4 regions of the Herbaspirillum lusitanum genome follow, and region 1 is predicted to be linked to each of the others. Evidence: predicted binding sites of a transcription regulator. Region 1 holds the regulator's gene; each other region holds the start of a gene.
The links. The regulator sigma-54, encoded in region 1, starts transcription at its own class of promoters, with help from an activator protein. The targets are predictions, from matches to a motif close to TGGCANGNAANCTGCTTT.
Positions count from the first base shown of each region.

Region 2: a site for sigma-54 is predicted at 2,073-2,090, ahead of DXT88_RS22650 (TorF family putative porin). Genes of this name have one in related genera too.
Region 3: a site for sigma-54 is predicted at 2,312-2,329, ahead of DXT88_RS21805 (ANTAR domain-containing response regulator). Genes of this name have one in related genera too.
Region 4: a site for sigma-54 is predicted at 2,191-2,208, ahead of DXT88_RS02945 (acetyl-CoA acetyltransferase). Genes of this name have one in related genera too.

Region 1 is NZ_QXFG01000003.1:198,139-202,327, reverse strand. Features, by position in the region: gene lptC (LPS export ABC transporter periplasmic protein LptC) at 1-74, shown strand, start outside; gene lptA (lipopolysaccharide transport periplasmic protein LptA) at 138-695, shown strand; gene lptB (LPS export ABC transporter ATP-binding protein) at 697-1,440, shown strand; gene DXT88_RS02180 (RNA polymerase factor sigma-54) at 1,476-2,957, shown strand; gene hpf (ribosome hibernation-promoting factor, HPF/YfiA family) at 3,081-3,434, shown strand; gene grxD (Grx4 family monothiol glutaredoxin) at 3,751-4,062, shown strand; gene DXT88_RS02165 (UbiX family flavin prenyltransferase) at 4,073-4,189, shown strand, end outside.
Region 2 is NZ_QXFG01000018.1:166,477-170,665, reverse strand. Features, by position in the region: gene DXT88_RS22660 (YifB family Mg chelatase-like AAA ATPase) at 1-1,352, opposite strand, end outside; gene DXT88_RS22655 (accessory factor UbiK family protein) at 1,363-1,605, opposite strand; gene DXT88_RS22650 (TorF family putative porin) at 2,146-2,937, shown strand; gene DXT88_RS22645 (P-II family nitrogen regulator) at 2,949-3,287, shown strand; gene DXT88_RS22640 (ammonium transporter) at 3,299-4,189, shown strand, end outside.
Region 3 is NZ_QXFG01000018.1:26,593-30,781, forward strand. Features, by position in the region: gene DXT88_RS21795 (CmpA/NrtA family ABC transporter substrate-binding protein) at 1-1,001, opposite strand, end outside; gene DXT88_RS21800 (hypothetical protein) at 1,038-1,361, shown strand; gene DXT88_RS21805 (ANTAR domain-containing response regulator) at 1,439-2,062, opposite strand; gene DXT88_RS21810 (hypothetical protein) at 2,500-3,342, shown strand; gene DXT88_RS21815 (DUF3309 family protein) at 3,414-3,572, shown strand; gene DXT88_RS21820 (hypothetical protein) at 3,676-4,008, shown strand; gene DXT88_RS21825 (osmotically-inducible lipoprotein B) at 4,126-4,189, opposite strand, start outside.
Region 4 is NZ_QXFG01000003.1:363,267-367,455, reverse strand. Features, by position in the region: gene DXT88_RS02955 (TRAP transporter large permease) at 1-713, opposite strand, end outside; gene DXT88_RS02950 (TRAP transporter substrate-binding protein) at 726-1,763, opposite strand; gene DXT88_RS02945 (acetyl-CoA acetyltransferase) at 2,242-3,429, shown strand; gene DXT88_RS02940 (acyl-CoA synthetase) at 3,509-4,189, shown strand, end outside.

The DNA of each region.
Region 1 (4,189 bases):
ACGCGACGCAGGAATTTCAATTGCTCCACAATGTGCGCGGCACGTACCAGCCGCGCTCACGTCCGTCCCGTTAGCCGTTAGCCCTCAGCCCCTATCGCCAATTGGCACAATCAAACGAGATACTTGCGCAGGATCCTATGAAAACGACATCCCTACTGCCGCTGTTTACCGTGCTTCTGATGAGCGTCGCCGGCATCGCCCGCGCCGAACGCGCCGACACGGAAAAGCCGACCCGCATCGAAGCCGAGCAAATGGTGTACGACGACGTCAAGCAGGTGAAGACCTTCACCGGCAACGTCGTGCTCACGCGCGGCACGCTGCTGATCAAGGCCGGCAAGGTGGTGCTGACCACCGACCCGGCCGGCTATGAATTCGCCATCCTGTACGCAGCGCCGGGCCAACTGGCGAGTTTCCGCCAGAAGCGCGACGGCGGTCCGAACCTCTGGATCGAAGGCCAGGCCGAACGCATCGAATACAGCGAGAAGACTGAAATCTCGAAACTGTTTACGCGTGCCCATATGCAGCGCATGGACGGCCCGCGCGTGACCGACGAGGTCAACGGCGAGTTCATCTCCTACGACAGCCGCGCCGAGTTTTATTCGGTCAACAACACCAACACCGGCGAAAGCAAACCCGGCGGCGGTCGCATCACCGCGATCATCCAGCCGCGCGTCGATTCTTCGAAGGGCCAATAACATGGCGATCAGTTCTCTGGTTGTACGCGGATTGCAAAAAAGCTACGGCGCGCGCCAGGTCGTGCGCGATGTCTCGCTCGAGGTCGCCAGCGGCGAAGTGGTCGGACTGCTCGGCCCCAACGGCGCCGGCAAGACCACCTCGTTCTACATGATTGTCGGCCTGGTGCCGTCCGACGGCGGCGAGATCGACCTCGACGGTTCGGCGATTTCGCGCTTGCCGATCCACGAGCGTGCGCAACTCGGCCTGTCCTATCTGCCGCAGGAAGCCTCGGTGTTCCGCAAGCTCAACGTGGAAGACAACATCCGCGCCGTGCTGGAACTGCGCAAGGAAGACGGCAAGTCGCTCAGCCGCGATGAAATCGAAGGCCGCCTCAACAGCCTGCTGCACGAATTGCAGATCGAGAAGCTGCGCGAAAGCCCGGCGTTGTCGCTGTCCGGCGGCGAACGCCGGCGCGTCGAGATCGCGCGCGCGCTGGCGACCGATCCACGCTTCGTGCTGCTCGACGAACCGTTCGCCGGTATCGATCCGATCGCCGTGATCGAGATCCAGCGCATCGTGCGCTTCCTCAAGGAACGCGGCATCGGCGTGCTGATCACCGACCACAACGTGCGCGAAACACTGGGCATCTGCGACCGCGCCTACATCATCAATCAGGGCACCGTGCTGGCCAGCGGCAGCCCCGACGACATCATCGCCGATGAATCCGTGCGCCGCGTGTATCTCGGCGAACACTTCCGCATGTAATCTGCACGCAATTTTTGCGGCCAACTGAAAACTGAATGAAACAATCCCTCCAGCTTCGCACCTCCCAGCATCTCGCATTGACGCCGCAGTTGCAGCAGTCGATCCGTTTGCTGCAGCTGTCGACACTGGAGCTGCATCAGGAACTGGAACAGATCCTGTCGGACAATCCACTGCTGGAACGCCTCGACGACGCGCTCGACAATTCCGTGCGGCTGCTGGCCGACGGCGCCCTCAGCAGCTCGCCTTCGGCGCAGGCCGAGCCGGTCGAGAACAGCGCGCCCAGCGCCGCGCCCGCTGAAGGCGAAGCCGGCGATCCGCAGGACAGCCCGGCCGGCGACGAGCATGCCGGCAGCGACGCCGACTGGAGCTTCGACGACGTCGCCCGCACCGGCAAGACGCCCGACGACGAAGACTCGCGCCCGCAACTCGAAGCGCACGACGTCACCTTGCGCGAACACTTGCAGGAGCAGACCCGCCTCACCGTACGCAGCCTGCGCGATCGCGCATTGATCGAGCTGATCGTCGATGCGATTGATGACCACGGTTATCTCGAAGAGCCGCTGGAAGAAATCCACGCACGCCTGCCCGAAGAACTGGAAATCGAACTTGACGAACTGACCATTGCGCTGAAGCTGCTGCAGAGTTTCGATCCGGCCGGCGTCGGCGCGCGCAGTGCTTCGGAATGCCTGGCGCTGCAGATCCGGCGCCTGCCGAAAGTTGCCTTTGTCACACGCCGGCTCGCGCTCACCATCGTCGAGGATTATCTGGCGCTGTTCGCCCAGCGCGATTTCAACAAGATCAAGAAGGCGCTCGGTTGCGACGATGAAGACCTGCGCGAGGCGCAAGCCGTGATCCGCCAGTGCCATCCGCATCCCGGCGCGGTGTTTGCCTCGGGCCGGTCCGACTACGTCGTGCCCGACGTGATTGTCAAAGCATCCAAGGACGGCTGGCAGGTTTTGCTCAACCATGACGTGATGCCGCGACTGCGCGTCAACGCCATGTACGCCAATGCGCTCAAGCAAACCAAGGGCGACGGATCGCTCGGTTCGCAGCTGCAGGAAGCCAAGTGGCTGATTAAAAATATGCGTCAGCGCTTCGACACGATTTTGCGTGTCGCCCAGGCAATTGTTGAGAGGCAACGCAACTTTTTTTCACATGGCGCAGTTGCCATGCGCCCCCTTGTGTTGCGCGAAATAGCTGATACACTAGGTCTACACGAGAGCACTATTTCTCGTGTAACGACTCAGAAGTACATGCTGACCCCGCATGGCATGTTTGAGTTGAAATACTTCTTCGGCAGCCACGTCGCAACAGAAACCGGAGGTGAAGCTTCCTCCACTGCGATACGGGCTCTCATCAAACAACTGATAGGAGCAGAAGACCCTAAGAACCCACTCTCTGATAGCAAGATTGCAGATATGTTGGCGGAACAGGGCATGGTGGTGGCGCGACGGACCGTCGCGAAATACCGCGAAGTGCTCAAAATCCCGCCGGTGAATCTCCGCAAATCTCTGTAAGTTTTTCTGAAGCAAAGCATCGTTGCTGTGTTCTGTTGAGTTCGGGTGTTTTGTTCTGGTGCTGCCTGCAAGCAACCGGACAATGCGTAAGAACCTCCAGCAATCTCACGATAGGAGTGCTGTATGAATCTGACCATTAGTGGCCATCACCTCGATTTGACCCCCGCCATCCGCGAGTACGTGCAAAACAAGCTGACGCGCATCAAGCGCCACTTTGACCATGTGATCGACATCAGTGTCATTCTCAGCGTAGACAAGCTGACCGAAAAAGAAAAACGCCAGAAAGCAGAAATAAACGTTCATATCAAGGGGAAAGACCTGCATGCCGAGAGCATTGCACACGACCTGTACGCCGCCATTGACATGCTGATCGACAAGCTGGATCGCCAGGTCATCAAGCACAAGGACCGCGTACAAAACCATCACTCGATGGCAAAACGCCTGCCGGAAGAACCGGTTTCCGCAACTGCCTCGTGATAGCCAACTAGCCGGCGGACTGGACCGGCAACAGAAAAAGGGCGCGCAAGCGCCCTTTCTTGTTTTCGCGGCATGACTTTATTGGTTTTTTTCAAACCCTTTCAAATATTCCAAGATCTTTTACGGAATATTTTCCGCCTGCCTCCCAAGCCTGTCTTGCAATCCCGCAAATCATTTACATGTTGGTCACAGCAGGCCAGAACATAAACCGCGCCGTGTTGCCTGAAAGACATTCCCTGCACAACGGCACTCTCCCAACGCACGCGCCCGCTTTTTCATATAATGGCGGCATTGCGAACTTTTTGAAGGTGTAGTCATGAGCGAAGTCCAATCCTGGATCAAGGAAACCGTTACCCAAAACCCCGTCGTGCTGTTCATGAAGGGCACGGCGCAATTCCCGCAATGCGGCTTCTCGGGCAAGGCGATCCAATTGCTCAAGGCCAGCGGCGCGGAAAACATCGTGACCGTCAACGTGCTGGAAAGCGCCGACGTGCGCCAGGGCATCAAGGAATACTCGAACTGGCCGACCATTCCCCAGCTGTACGTCAAGGGTGAATTCATCGGCGGCTCCGATATCCTGAGCGAAATGTACGAATCGGGCGAATTGCAAACCCTGTTCAAGGACTGATCTCCTGTCCATCGCTACAAATTCCACGCCGCCCCGCCAACGCCTGATCGTCGCCATCACCGGCGCGACCGGCGTGGCGTACGGCGTGCGGCTATTGGACGTGCTGCGCGAGGCGAATGTGGAAACC
Region 2 (4,189 bases), on a different contig from region 1:
TCGGGTTTGCAATGCAGATCGATTTCGGTGGTCGACAGCAGGTAGTTGCTTTTGCGCTGGCGCTGTTGCTGCACCTCGAAGCTGCTTGCCACGCGCGCGGCAATGTCCGCCGATGCTTCGCCTGCGGCTTGTTGCAGCAAATCGTCATGCGCGATGGCGCCGACCTGGATTTGCATGTCGATGCGATCCAGCAGCGGACCTGAAATTTTTCCCTGATAACGCGTCACCTGATCCGGCGTGCAGCGGCATTCGCGATGACGCGCGCCAAGGAAGCCGCACGGACAGGGATTCATCGCAGCGATGAGCTGGAAGCGCGCCGGGAAATCAGCCTGACGCGCGGCCCTGGAGATCGTGATCTGGCCTGATTCGAGCGGCTCGCGCAATACTTCCAGCACCTTTCGATCGAATTCCGGGAGCTCGTCGAGGAACAATACACCGCGATGCGCCAACGAGATTTCGCCGGGGCGTGGCGTGCTGCCGCCACCGACCAGTGCGACGCCGGATGCGGTGTGGTGCGGCGAACGGTAAGGGCGCACCTTCCAGCGCGCGGCGGAAAATCCGCTGGTCAGCGATTGCACGGCTGCCGATTCCAGCGCCTCCTCATCGGTCATGGGCGGCAAGATACCGGGGAAACGCGCCGCCAGCATCGACTTGCCGGTGCCGGGAGGCCCCACCAGCAGCACGCTGTGGCCGCCGGCTGCAGCGACTTCGAGCGCGCGCTTGGCCTGCAACTGGCCTTTGACGTCGGAAAAATCGAGATAGGCTGGTGCGGCAGGCTTGATGGCCGGCCGGTGCTGTGTCAGCCGTACGTCGGTGTCGGCGCCGCGAGCGGCGAAATGGGCGCACACCTGCAGCAGCGAATCAGCGGGGAAAATGGTGGCGTCGGCGACCAGCGCGGCTTCGTCGGCGCTGTCGCGCGGCAGGATGAAAATACGCCGGCGGCCGTCGCTGTGATGCGAGGTGCGCATGGCGTAGGTCATCGCCAAGGCGCCACGGATCGGTCGCAAGTCGCCCGACAGCGATAATTCGCCGGCGAATTCGTATTCGTCGAGATCGTCGCCGGGCATTTGTCCGGAGGCAGCCAGGATGCCCAGCGCGATCGGCAAATCAAAACGGCCCGACTCCTTGGGCAGGTCGGCGGGCGCAAGATTGACGGTGATTCTTTTGGCGGGAAATTCGAAGCGCGCGTTCTGCAGGGCGGCGCGCACGCGGTCCTTGGATTCCTTCACCTCGGTTTCCGGCAGGCCGACGATGGTGAAGGACGGCAGACCGTTGGCCAGGTGTACCTCCACCGTGACCTGGGGCGCTTGCATGCCCGCCAGCGCACGGCTTTTCAATACAGCAAGGCTCATGGGGATGGAATCACGAGGCTTTCTGGCGTGCTTCGAGTTCGGCTACGCGGGCTTCCAGTTCTTCCAGTTTGGCGCGGGTCTTGGCCAGCACCTGCGCCTGGATGTCGAATTCTTCGCGGGTCACCAGGTCCAGCTTGGAGAAACCCTGGCTGAGCATGGCCTTGACGTTTTTCTCGATGTCTTTGGCGGGAGAGTTTTCGATTGCCTTGTTGATTTTGGACTGAATATCTTCGAAGAATTGTGGTTTGTCCATGATGCTTCCTTTATTTTGAGTAATGACTATCCGACAAGTGTAGCGCTTTCGTTGTCGTGCGGGAAAACAAAGCAACGCAAAACACGCCGGTGCAATCGGTGTGATGGTGCTGCATGTCAGAATGGAATAGCGCCGAAACGTTCAGCGCCGGTTGCGGCGGGTGTCACGGTTTATCCAATCGTCGGGGACGGTTGCCGCAATCCGGCATGAAGCGGCTTTAGATTGATGTCATTTTTGCAACACTTTTATGCGTCCTCAACCGGGTGGCAAAACTGCGCCCGGCGATGCACCATAAAAAACAAAAATTTCCCAAGGGAAAATGTTGCGTTGAAATTGTTGCGCACTATTGTTGTGCGGCGACGTTTGTGTTTCACTCTAATGCACTGTTTTTGGGAAAAAAAGAAAAAATGCCTAATTGGAATGTTGATTTGCGCTAAAAAAAGTAACGCAAACTGCCAAAAAAGGGTTGGCATGGCTCCTGCTATACAAGTTGTGCAGAAATGAACAATTTGTTGTTTAACAGAAACCTAGAGGGACGCCATGAAAAAATTGATTCTTGCAGCCGCAGTCGCAGCATCGTTTGCATCCAGCTTCGCGCATGCCGAGGACGCACCTAAGCCAGATAATGAATTCACCTTCAATGCGGCAGTCGTCAGCGACTATCGCTACCGCGGTCTGACACAAACGCGCTTCGATCCGGCTTTGCAAGTGGGTGCCGACTACACTAACAATCCAACCGGTCTGTATCTGGGTACATGGGCGACCAACATCAAATGGATCAAGGACGCGGGTGCCAATACGACGCCCCCTACCAACACCAAGGGCAATATCGAGTGGGATATCTACGGTGGCAAGCGCGGCGATATCGGCGGCGGTTTCACTTATGACGTCGGCGGCCTGTACTACTACTATCCAGGCAACACATTGGCAAACAGCGGCGTCAAGAATGCCAACACATTCGAACTCTATGGCCAGGTCGGCTATGGCCCTGGCTACTTCAAATATTCGCAATCGCTGACCAATCTGTTCGGTGCTGTCAACAGCAAGTACAGCCAGTACTACGATCTGGGCGCCAACATCGACAGCTACTTTGGCACCGTGGTAGGTCTGCATCTCGGTCACCAAAGCGTCCACGGCTCGACCGCCCAGTTCAGCTACAACGACTGGAAAATCGGTGTGAGCAAAACATTTGAAGATCTGGCCGGCATCACTCTGGGTGTGGCATATGTCGGTACTGACCTGAAAGACGGCGTTAGCACAACGCCAGCGTCAAATGGTCTGAAAAATGTTGGTCGGAATGGCGTTGTTTTCTCCCTTAGCAAAACTTTCTAATTGAGGTCGGTATGAAACTGATTACAGCGATCATCAAACCATTCAAGCTCGACGAGGTCCGTGAAGCCTTATCGGCGATCGGCGTGCAAGGGATCACCGTGACGGAAGTCAAAGGTTTCGGCCGCCAAAAGGGCCACACTGAGCTGTATCGCGGTGCGGAATATGTCGTGGACTTCCTGCCGAAGACCAAGATCGAAGCCGCCGTTGACGATTCCATCGTTGAGCGCGCGCTGGAAGCCATCGAGGCTGCAGCACGTACAGGCAAAATCGGCGACGGCAAGATCTTCGTACAAGATCTGCTGGACGTTATCCGCATCCGTACCGGCGAAACCGGCAAAGACGCTCTTTAAGGGGGACAGTAATGAGTATCAAGAAAATGTTTTCAAGTGCGCTTGCAATCGGCACGTTGTTGTTGGCGGTGAGTTTCGCCGCACCGGTCCAGGCGCAAGACGCGCCGAAGCCGGAAGCCGCCGCTGCTGCTGCTCCTGCGGCGGAAGCGCCGAAGGCTGACGCACCGAAAGCCGAAGCGCCTGCAGCGGCTCCTGCTGCTGCCGCTGCTGCAGCCCCGGTTGCCGCCGCAGCTGCACCTGTGCTGGTTCCGAACAAGGGCGACACGGCCTGGATGCTGGTGTGTACTGCATTCGTGATCCTGATGACATTGCCGGGCCTGGGCCTGTTCTACGGCGGTCTGGTCCGCAGCAAGAACATGCTGTCGGTGCTGATGCAATGTTTCGTGATCTTCTCGCTGATCTACATCCTGTGGTTCGTCTACGGCTACAGCATCGCATTCACTGAAGGCAACGCGTTCTTCGGCGGCTTCGATCGTCTGTTCCTGCACGGCCTCAACGGCGACTCGACCACTGCAACCTTCAGCAAGGGCGTCGTGATTCCTGAACTGTCGTTCGTGGCCTTCCAGGGCGCGTTCGCAGCGATCACCGTGGCGCTGATCATCGGTTCCTTCGCTGAGCGCGTGAAGTTCTCCGCCGTGATCGCATTCTCGATCCTGTGGTTCACTTTCTCGTACCTGCCGATGGCCCATATGGTCTGGTTCTGGCCTGGTCCGGATGCATTCACCGACGCTGCTGCTGCAGAAAAGGCGACTGCGATCTCCGGCTGGTTGTTCCAGAAGGGCGCGCTGGATTATGCCGGCGGCACCGTGGTGCACATCAACGCTGCGATCGCCGGCCTGGTCGGTTCGTATGTGATCGGCAAGCGCGTCGGTTACGGCAAGGAAGCCTTCAAGCCGCATAGC
Region 3 (4,189 bases), on a different contig from region 1:
TAGTCGGGATCTTCCTTGAGCAGACCCCAGCGGCGATGCTGCGTCATGAACCACATGCCGTCCGACAGGTATGGGAAGTTGACCGCGCCGTCGTTGTAGAACTTCATGTAGTTGGGGTCGTCCCAGGTCTTGCCGAGACCGTTCTGGTAGCGGCCCATGATGCGTTGATCGATGACGTCCTTGCTGGTGTTGACGTAGGACTTGTCGGCGATCACTTCGGCCATCTTGTTCTTGTTGGCCAGCGAGGCGTCGATCCATTTGCTGGCCTCGAGGATTGCCGCCATCATGGCGCGACAGGTATTCGGATATTTCCTGGCGAAGTCGAGCGTGGTGCCGAGGACTTTTTCCGGATGGTCTTTCCAGATGTCCTGCGTGGTGGTGGCGGTGATGCCGACGCCGTCGACGATCGCGCGGTGGCCCCAGGGCTCGCCGACGCAGAAACCGTCCATGTTGCCGACCCGCATGTTGGCCACCATCTGCGGCGGCGGCACGGTAATCACCTTGGCGTCCTTCATCGGATTGATGCCGTTGGCGGCCAGCCAGTAGTACAGCCACATGGCATGGGTGCCGGTCGGGAAGGTCTGCGCAAAGATGTATTCGCGCTTGTCGGTTTGCATCAGCTTGGCCAGCGACGCGCCGTCGACGCCGCCCTTGTCGGCAATCTTCTTCGACAGCGTGATGGCCTGGCCATTGTTGTTCAGGCTCATGAGCACGGCCATGTCTTTCTTCTGACCGCCGATGCCCATCTGCACGCCGTAGATGAGGCCGTAGAGCACGTGTGCCGCGTCCAGCTCGCCGTTGGTCAGCTTGTCGCGCACGCCGGCCCAGGAGGCTTCCTTGCTGAGCACGATCTTGATGCCGTATTTCTTGTCGAAGCCGAGCACCGAGGCCATCACGACGGAAGCGCAGTCGGTCAGCGGAATGAAACCGATCTTCACTTCTTCCTTCTCCGGTTTGTCGGAACCGGCCGCCCAGGCTCCTCCCGTGGCTAGTCCCAACATGCTCGCTCCCGTTGCAAGTCCTGCAGTCTGAATCAATTGACGACGCTTGAAATCCACTTCGTTCACAGCTTCCACGGCCTTGCTCGCTTGCTCTTTGAATTCCATCGCATTCCCCATTTGTTCGGCGGCAAAAAAAAAGGCGTCCCTCCGGCATGCACTGAGTCATGTCGAAAGACGCCTTTGTCTTGGATGGATCCGACCGCCATTGGCCGGATCGTTCATTGCGCAAACCTTGCGCTAATGCAGACGATTCAGCAAAGAGCGTGCCAAGCACATGGAAAAGCACGTGAAAGCCGCGCCGTTCATGGGCATGGCGGCAATCCGCCGTGGCCGGATGGAAAGCAAAAAGAGAGAAATTGACGATGCCGGCGGCGCACCGGCTTTGTGCTGCGCACCAATTTGGCGGTGCATGCACGCCGCCACAGCGAAGAAAAGTGTCAGCCGAGCAAATCTTCGACGTCCAGCAGGCGCTGGGCGATTTCGGAAAGCTTGAGGTTCTTGTTCATGGCCATGCTGCGCAACTTCTGATAGGCCTCGTCTTCCGAGAGCTTGTGCCGGGACATCAGCAGACCTTTGGCGCGCTCGATCACCTTGCGCTCGGCCAACTTGTGTTTGGTGTCCGACAATTCGGTCAGCAGCTTCTGTTCCCGGCGAAAGCGCGCCAGCGCCACGTCGAGCACCGGCTTGATGCGCTCGGCTTGCAGCCCGGCCACGATGTAGGCGGTGACGCCGGCTTCCATGGCGGCTTCCATGCTGCTGGTGTTGTCGTCTTCGGTAAACATGACGATGGGGCGGCGTTCGTCGCGCGTGGCGATGACGATGTGCTCGAGCACGTCGCGCGCGTCGGATTCGGCGTCGATGATGATCATGTCGGGCTGGAGCTGGGCGATGCGCTCGGGCAGATACAGGTCGGCCGGTAGCGAGGCGACGATATTGTAGCCCGCCTCCAGCAATCCGATGCGCAAGGCTTTGCTACGCTCGGCCTGCTCCTGCAGGTCGGTGTCGGTCTCATCGGCGTGGTCGATGATGGTGTTGACGACGACAATGCGTAGATTGCGCATGTGAGGTTCCAATGTTCGACTGGACATCGTGAATCGCTTCTGAACTCGTTACGGGTCTGGATGGTTGTGGCGCATCCCGTACCGGACCTGGACTGCGCCGGTTTCATGTTGCCACACCTCCACGCTGCATGCCCGCCCGAATATCCTCCGGATGCAGCGGGCGAATAGTAACCCATTTGGAAATGCTGCACACTTTCCCTCATCTTGTGAGGCATTTTAAATGGGACGCCGCTGCGCGCTTGTCAGCAACAAGCAAAAATCAAACCAGAAAACACGGTGCAACGGTATCGCCATTCCGAATCCCCTACTCCGCCACTCGCCTTTTCCTACAGGAAATTGAGGCAGACGCCTATCTACCGCAGGCAAGGCGATTGTTAACATCCATCGCATCAACATTGCTTCGCACTTGCACCCTATCAGCCCGGAGGAGATTACCCATGTCACGTCGCATTCGTTGCCTGCCGGTTGTCGGCAAGTCCGTGCAACTCGCTACCTATTTTGCCGCAGGCAGTGCCCTTGCATTGACGTCGGCCAGCGCGCTGGCCGACCCGTCGCCGGCGCTGGATCGCTTCAGCCTGTCGGCAGGCGCCTACTACGTTGACCCGACTTTCCGCGTCAACGCCAACTCGCAGTACGGCTCGTACCAGTCCGGCGACATCGACCGCGACCGCACCGCCTTGCCGCGCGTCCGCGCCGAGCTGCTGCTGTTCGACAGCCAAGGACTGTCGTTCGACTATTTCACTTACAAGAAAAATTACGGCGGCGCCATCAACCGCACCATTCCCGTGGGCACCGGCTCCACCCTCAATGGCAATGGCGACGCCAATATCCAGGTGGACATGGCGTCGCTGGCCTACAAGTGGTGGATCGGCCAAGGCAACGACGTCTTCGGCATCGGCCTCGGCGCCGGCTACTATCGCGCCAAGATTGACGTCAATGCGGCAGCCACGCTCAACGGCGCGGCCGGCACGTTCAGCGACAGCTACTCCGAAAAAACCTGGGCGCCGCTGCTGGAAGTCGGCTGGAAGCATGCCTTCAGCAAGGACCTCCGTCTCTATGCGGAAGCCTCCGGCGTGAAGAAAAACTGGGGCAGGGTCACCGGCCACATCTATGGCGCAGCAGTCGGCGCCGAGTGGTATCCGCTGGCCAACCTGGGTATCGGCGCCGACTACGGCATCACGCGCATCAAGATCAACCGCGACGGCGGCGGCGCCATCGACGACGCCAATCTGGATATCCGCCTGAAAGGTCCGTCGGCTTACGTGAAGGTACGTTTCTGACATGGACGCCATGCGGCTTCGCATGGCGACGATGAACGCTGCAACCCTGCAGTAACAACAAGGAGAACAACATGACACTCGGCACCATACTTCTGATCGTTCTTATCCTGATCCTGATCGGCGCCCTGCCGACCTGGCCGCATAGCCGCTCATGGGGTTATGCCCCCAGCGGGATTGCCGGCACGATCGTCATCATCCTGTTGATCCTGGTATTGCTCGGACGACTATAGTCCCGGGGATTTCATGCCGTGCAGGGCAAACAGGATATGATGGCGGCGTTGCACCTTGAGGGTGCAACGCCGTTCATCATTTCTACCCGAGGAGTCTGCAACGATGAGAAAAAATCGCCGACCACACCTGCTTCTGATGCCGCTCCTGCTGGCGGCCGGCATTGCCGCCGCTGCCGTGCATGCGCCGGCGTTGGCCGCTGAAGAAGACGTTTCCCAGGAAGATCCCGCACGCTGGTATCAAGGCGACGACACCGCCCGGTTGCACTACAAAACGCTGGTCAAAGAAGCCCGCGCCGCCGGGGCCCAGGCGCTGCAGGAATGCAAATCCCTCAAAGGCGCAGAAGCCAAAGGCTGCCGCAAGGAAGCACGCGACAATCAGAACAGCGATCTGGCACGCGCCAAACGCATTCTGAAGGCACGCAGCGCCGTGGAATGAACCGGACACGCTCGCGGTAGACTGCGTCTTCACAGAAGCGAAAAAGGGACCCGCGGGTCCCCTTTTTTCATTGCGGCTGAATCGATCCGGCCGTACTTTGGTCTTTACTTGCCGGCCTTATTTTCCGACCTGATTACCAATCACGCCGCCAACTGCAGCGCCACCGGCAGTACCGATGCCG
Region 4 (4,189 bases), 170 kb from region 1:
GTGGCAATCGTCAGATAGGCCATCGTCGCCGTACCGAAGGCGAACGCAATCGGGATCCCGCCTGCGACACACGCGCCGATCAGCACCACGAAGAACACGATCAGGTTGTAGTTGCCCATGGCCAGCAAGGCCGGCTTGCAGATCCACAGCACGGCGCCGATCACGGCCACGACGGCAACGGCGGAGAGCACCTGCCTGACGCTGGAGCGGCTCGCCATGCGCGCAATCGCCGCCAGGAACATCAGGATGGCGCCGACCGGCAACGCAGCCGCGCGCAGGCCGTCGGGGATTTCCAACGCAGGCGTCGTGATCGCCATCTGCTCCGACGCATGGTCGACCGCGGGATGGATGATCATCAGGACAAAGATGCAGACGATCAGGGCGGCGACGGTTTCCAGCCAGACGCGCCATTTGTCGGAGAGCTTGTTGACGATGGCGGTCAGGCGCATGTGTTCGCCCCGGTCCAGCGCCAATACCGCGCCCAGCATCGACAGCCAGATGAACAGCGTCGAGGCCAGCTCGTCCGACCAGATCAGCGGGTCGTGCAAGGCATAGCGGTAGATCACGCCGGCCAGCAGCACGCCGGTTTCCACCACCACCAGCGCCGCGGCAACCGCGGCGACAACGTGCATGACGCCGCGATTGACGCCCGCCAGCAGACGCGCCAGCGGGTTGGTCGGCGCCGATGCAGAAGGCAGTCTCACTTCGGTCATCGCCGCGTCCATTTATGCCAACTTCCCGGTGTATTTCTCCAACAGCGCCCAAGGTTCGTCGCCGAACTTCTTGTGCCACTCGGCGTAGAAACCTGCGCTGCGCAGCTTGGCGCGGAAGGCTTCGTTGTCGGTGTCGTTGAAGGCCAGGCCCTTGCCCTTCATTTCGGTGGCCAGCGAATCGTTCAATGCCTTGACGTCGGCGCGTTGCTTGATGCCGGCTTCATTGACATTGCGCGTAACGATCTCTTGCAGATCCTTCGGCAGGCGTTCGAACGACTTCTTGTTGGCCAGGAACCAGAAACCATCCCACATGTGGTTGGTCATCGAGCAGTACTTCTGCACTTCGTACAGCTTGGCTGTCGAGATGATCGCCATCGGATTCTCCTGGCCTTCGACGATCTTGGTCTGCAGCGCGGAATACACTTCGGCGAAGTTGATGCTGGCCGGCGCCGCATCGAAGGCGCGGAACATCGACGTCCACAGCGGGCTCGGCGGCACGCGCAGCTTCATGCCCTTGAGGTCTTCCGGCTTGTTGATCGCGCGGGTGCTGTTGGTGATCTGGCGGTAGCCGTTGTCCCAGATCTTTTCAAATGCAAAGACGGTCGACTTGGCGTCGATCTGCTTGCGCACGTGCGCGCCCAGCTCGCCGTCGAGTGCAGCCCACACCTGGTTGTAATCCTTGAAGGCAAAGCCGACGCCGCTGATCTGCGCAGCCGGCACCAGCGTGCCGAGGATCAACGGCGACAATGTGAAGAAGTCGACCGCGCCCGAGCGCACCTGGCCCAGCGTGTCGGTGTCGTTGCCGAGCTGGTTGTTCGGATAGACCTGGAAGTCGATGCGGCCCTTGGATTCGGTCGCGATCTTGGCGGCCATTTCCTTGGCGCGCAGATTCATCGGATGCGTGGCCGGCAGGTTGTTGGCGTACTTCAGCGTGAACTCAGCTGCGGCAAATGCCTGGGTCGATATCATGCCGGTGGCAGCGGCAGCCGAAGCGACGGAAACAGTCTTCAAAAAACGACGGCGAGTGATGCTGGCAGTTGGGTTACCCATCTGTTTGTCTCCTGATTTTAGTTTTGGTTAATTTATGTTGCCGATACTAGTAACGACTAATTCAGCACTGCTTATGCGTCCTAGAGCAATTTGGATGCCAAGTCGTCGAAGTGTCTCGACTGACCTGGGCGCCCCTCCCTGAAGTCGGCATTGCACGCACATTCTCTTCGATAAACGCCTGATTCGACAAGGGATGTGAAGGCTAATCGGGTGTTTATTTTGATGCGACACCTGTCGCATTGCCTGAACACTTGATTGACACCTGTATGCGCTTTTCAGCCAGACCTCATACCGCAACGCAGCAAATTCACTCCAGCGCGCAACGTGCTATGTTTACCGCCATCACGGCCCGCCGACGCCGCCCGCACGGGCGCTGCCGTCATCACAAGAATCAACGAAACCAAGCCGCGCCGGCTGCCGAAAAACGTGGCATCGTTTTTGCATATTGTTGTCCCAACACACTCTTTCAGGAATCCACATGACTGCGCACATGACTGCATCCTCCCCCTGCATCACCGGCTGGAACCACTCCCAATTCGGCAAGCTCGACGGCATCGATCCGGAAGCACTGATCGGCCAAGTCGCCAAGGCCGCCATCGAACACGCCGGCCTGACGCCGGAAGACATCGGTTCCATCCACATCGGCACCTTCAACGGCGGCTTCCTCTACCAGGACTTCCCGTCCTCACTGGTGTTCAATACCTTGCCCGAGCTGCGCTTCAAGCCGGCCGTGCGCGTAGAGAACGCCTGCGCCACCGGCTCGGCCGCGATCCACTCCGGCATGCAATCGATCCTGTCCGGCCAGGCCAAGCACGCGCTGGTGATCGGCTTTGAAAAAATGACCGAGCTGGCCACGCCGCAAGTCGGCGAAGTGCTGCTCAAGTGCTGCTACGCCAAGGAAGAAGCCGGCATCCCGGGCGGCTTCGCCGGCGTGTTCGGCAAGATTGCGCAGGCCTACTTCGACCGCTACGGCGATCAGTCGGATGCCCTGGCCGCCATTGCCGCCAAGAATCACAAGAACGGCATGAGCAATCCCTACGCCCACATGCGCAAGGATTTCGGCTTCGATTTCTGCCGCAATGTGTCGGAAAAAAATCCCTTCGTCGCCGGTCCGCTCAAGCGCACCGACTGCTCGCTGATCTCCGACGGCGCCGCCGCGCTGATCCTGAGCGCCGCCGATGTCGCCAAGACCATGCAACGCGCCGTGACCTTCCGCGCCGCCGTGCACGTCAATGATTTCCTGCCGCTGTCGCGCCGCGACCCGACCCGCTTCGAAGCCGGTACGCTGGCATGGCAACAGGCATTGAAACAGGCCGACCTGAAATTGCTCGACCTGTCGCTGGTGGAAACCCACGACTGCTTCACCATCGCCGAGTTGCTGGAGTATGAAGCCATGGGCCTGGCCGAACCGGGCCAAGGCGCGCGCGCCATCCTCGACGGCGTCACCGCCAAGAACGGCCGCCTGCCGATCAATCCTTCCGGCGGTCTGAAATCCAAGGGCCACCCGGTCGGCGCCACCGGCGTGTCGATGCACGTGATGGCGGCGATGCAGGCCAGCCACGATGCCGGCGACATGCAGATTCCAAATGCGCGCTATGCCGGCGTGTTCAACATGGGCGGCGCTGCGGTGGCGAACTACGTGAGCATCCTGGAACGCGTGCATTGATTTTTCCCCCGTCGTCCCGGCACTGTCCGGGACGGCAGCAACAACGGTAGTAATTGCAACAACCGCAGCAAAGACCCACATAAAAATACACACGAGCGAGACGATGTTAACCAAAGTAATGAACCTGGGGCGCCTGCTATCCGACGTCGCCCGTCGCTTTCCTGACGAGCCCGGCCTGATCTTCGGCGACGGCACTGCGGACGGCAAAGGCGACAAGATCGCCACCTGGAAACAGATCAACGACCGCGTCGATACGCTCGCCCACTCGCTGCAAAAGCTGGGCGTGAGCAAGGGCGACAAGATGCTGGTCCACTCCCGCAACAACCTGCAGATTTTTGAAAGCGCCTGGGCGGCATTCAAGCTGGGCATGGTTTGGGTCCCGACCAACGTGCGCATCACGCCGCCGGAAGCCGCCTACCTCGGCCAGTCCAGCGGCGCCAGCGTGATGCTGTACGACCGCGGCTTCGCCAACTACGTCGACGCCGTCAAGGAAGTCTCCCCCGCGCTGAAACACGTCATCGCGTTACAAGACCCGCGCGCCGGCGAACTGGATTTCGAAACACTCGCCACCGCGACCGGTACGCATCAGTCCTTCGATGAAGTGGAAGTCGATTACGAAGACCCGCTGTGGTTCTTCTACACCTCAGGCACCACCGGACATCCAAAGGCGGGCATGCTGTCGCACGGCCAGATGGCTTTCGTCGTCACCAATCACCTCGCCGACTTGCTGCCGGGCCTGACCCATCAATCGCGCTCGCTG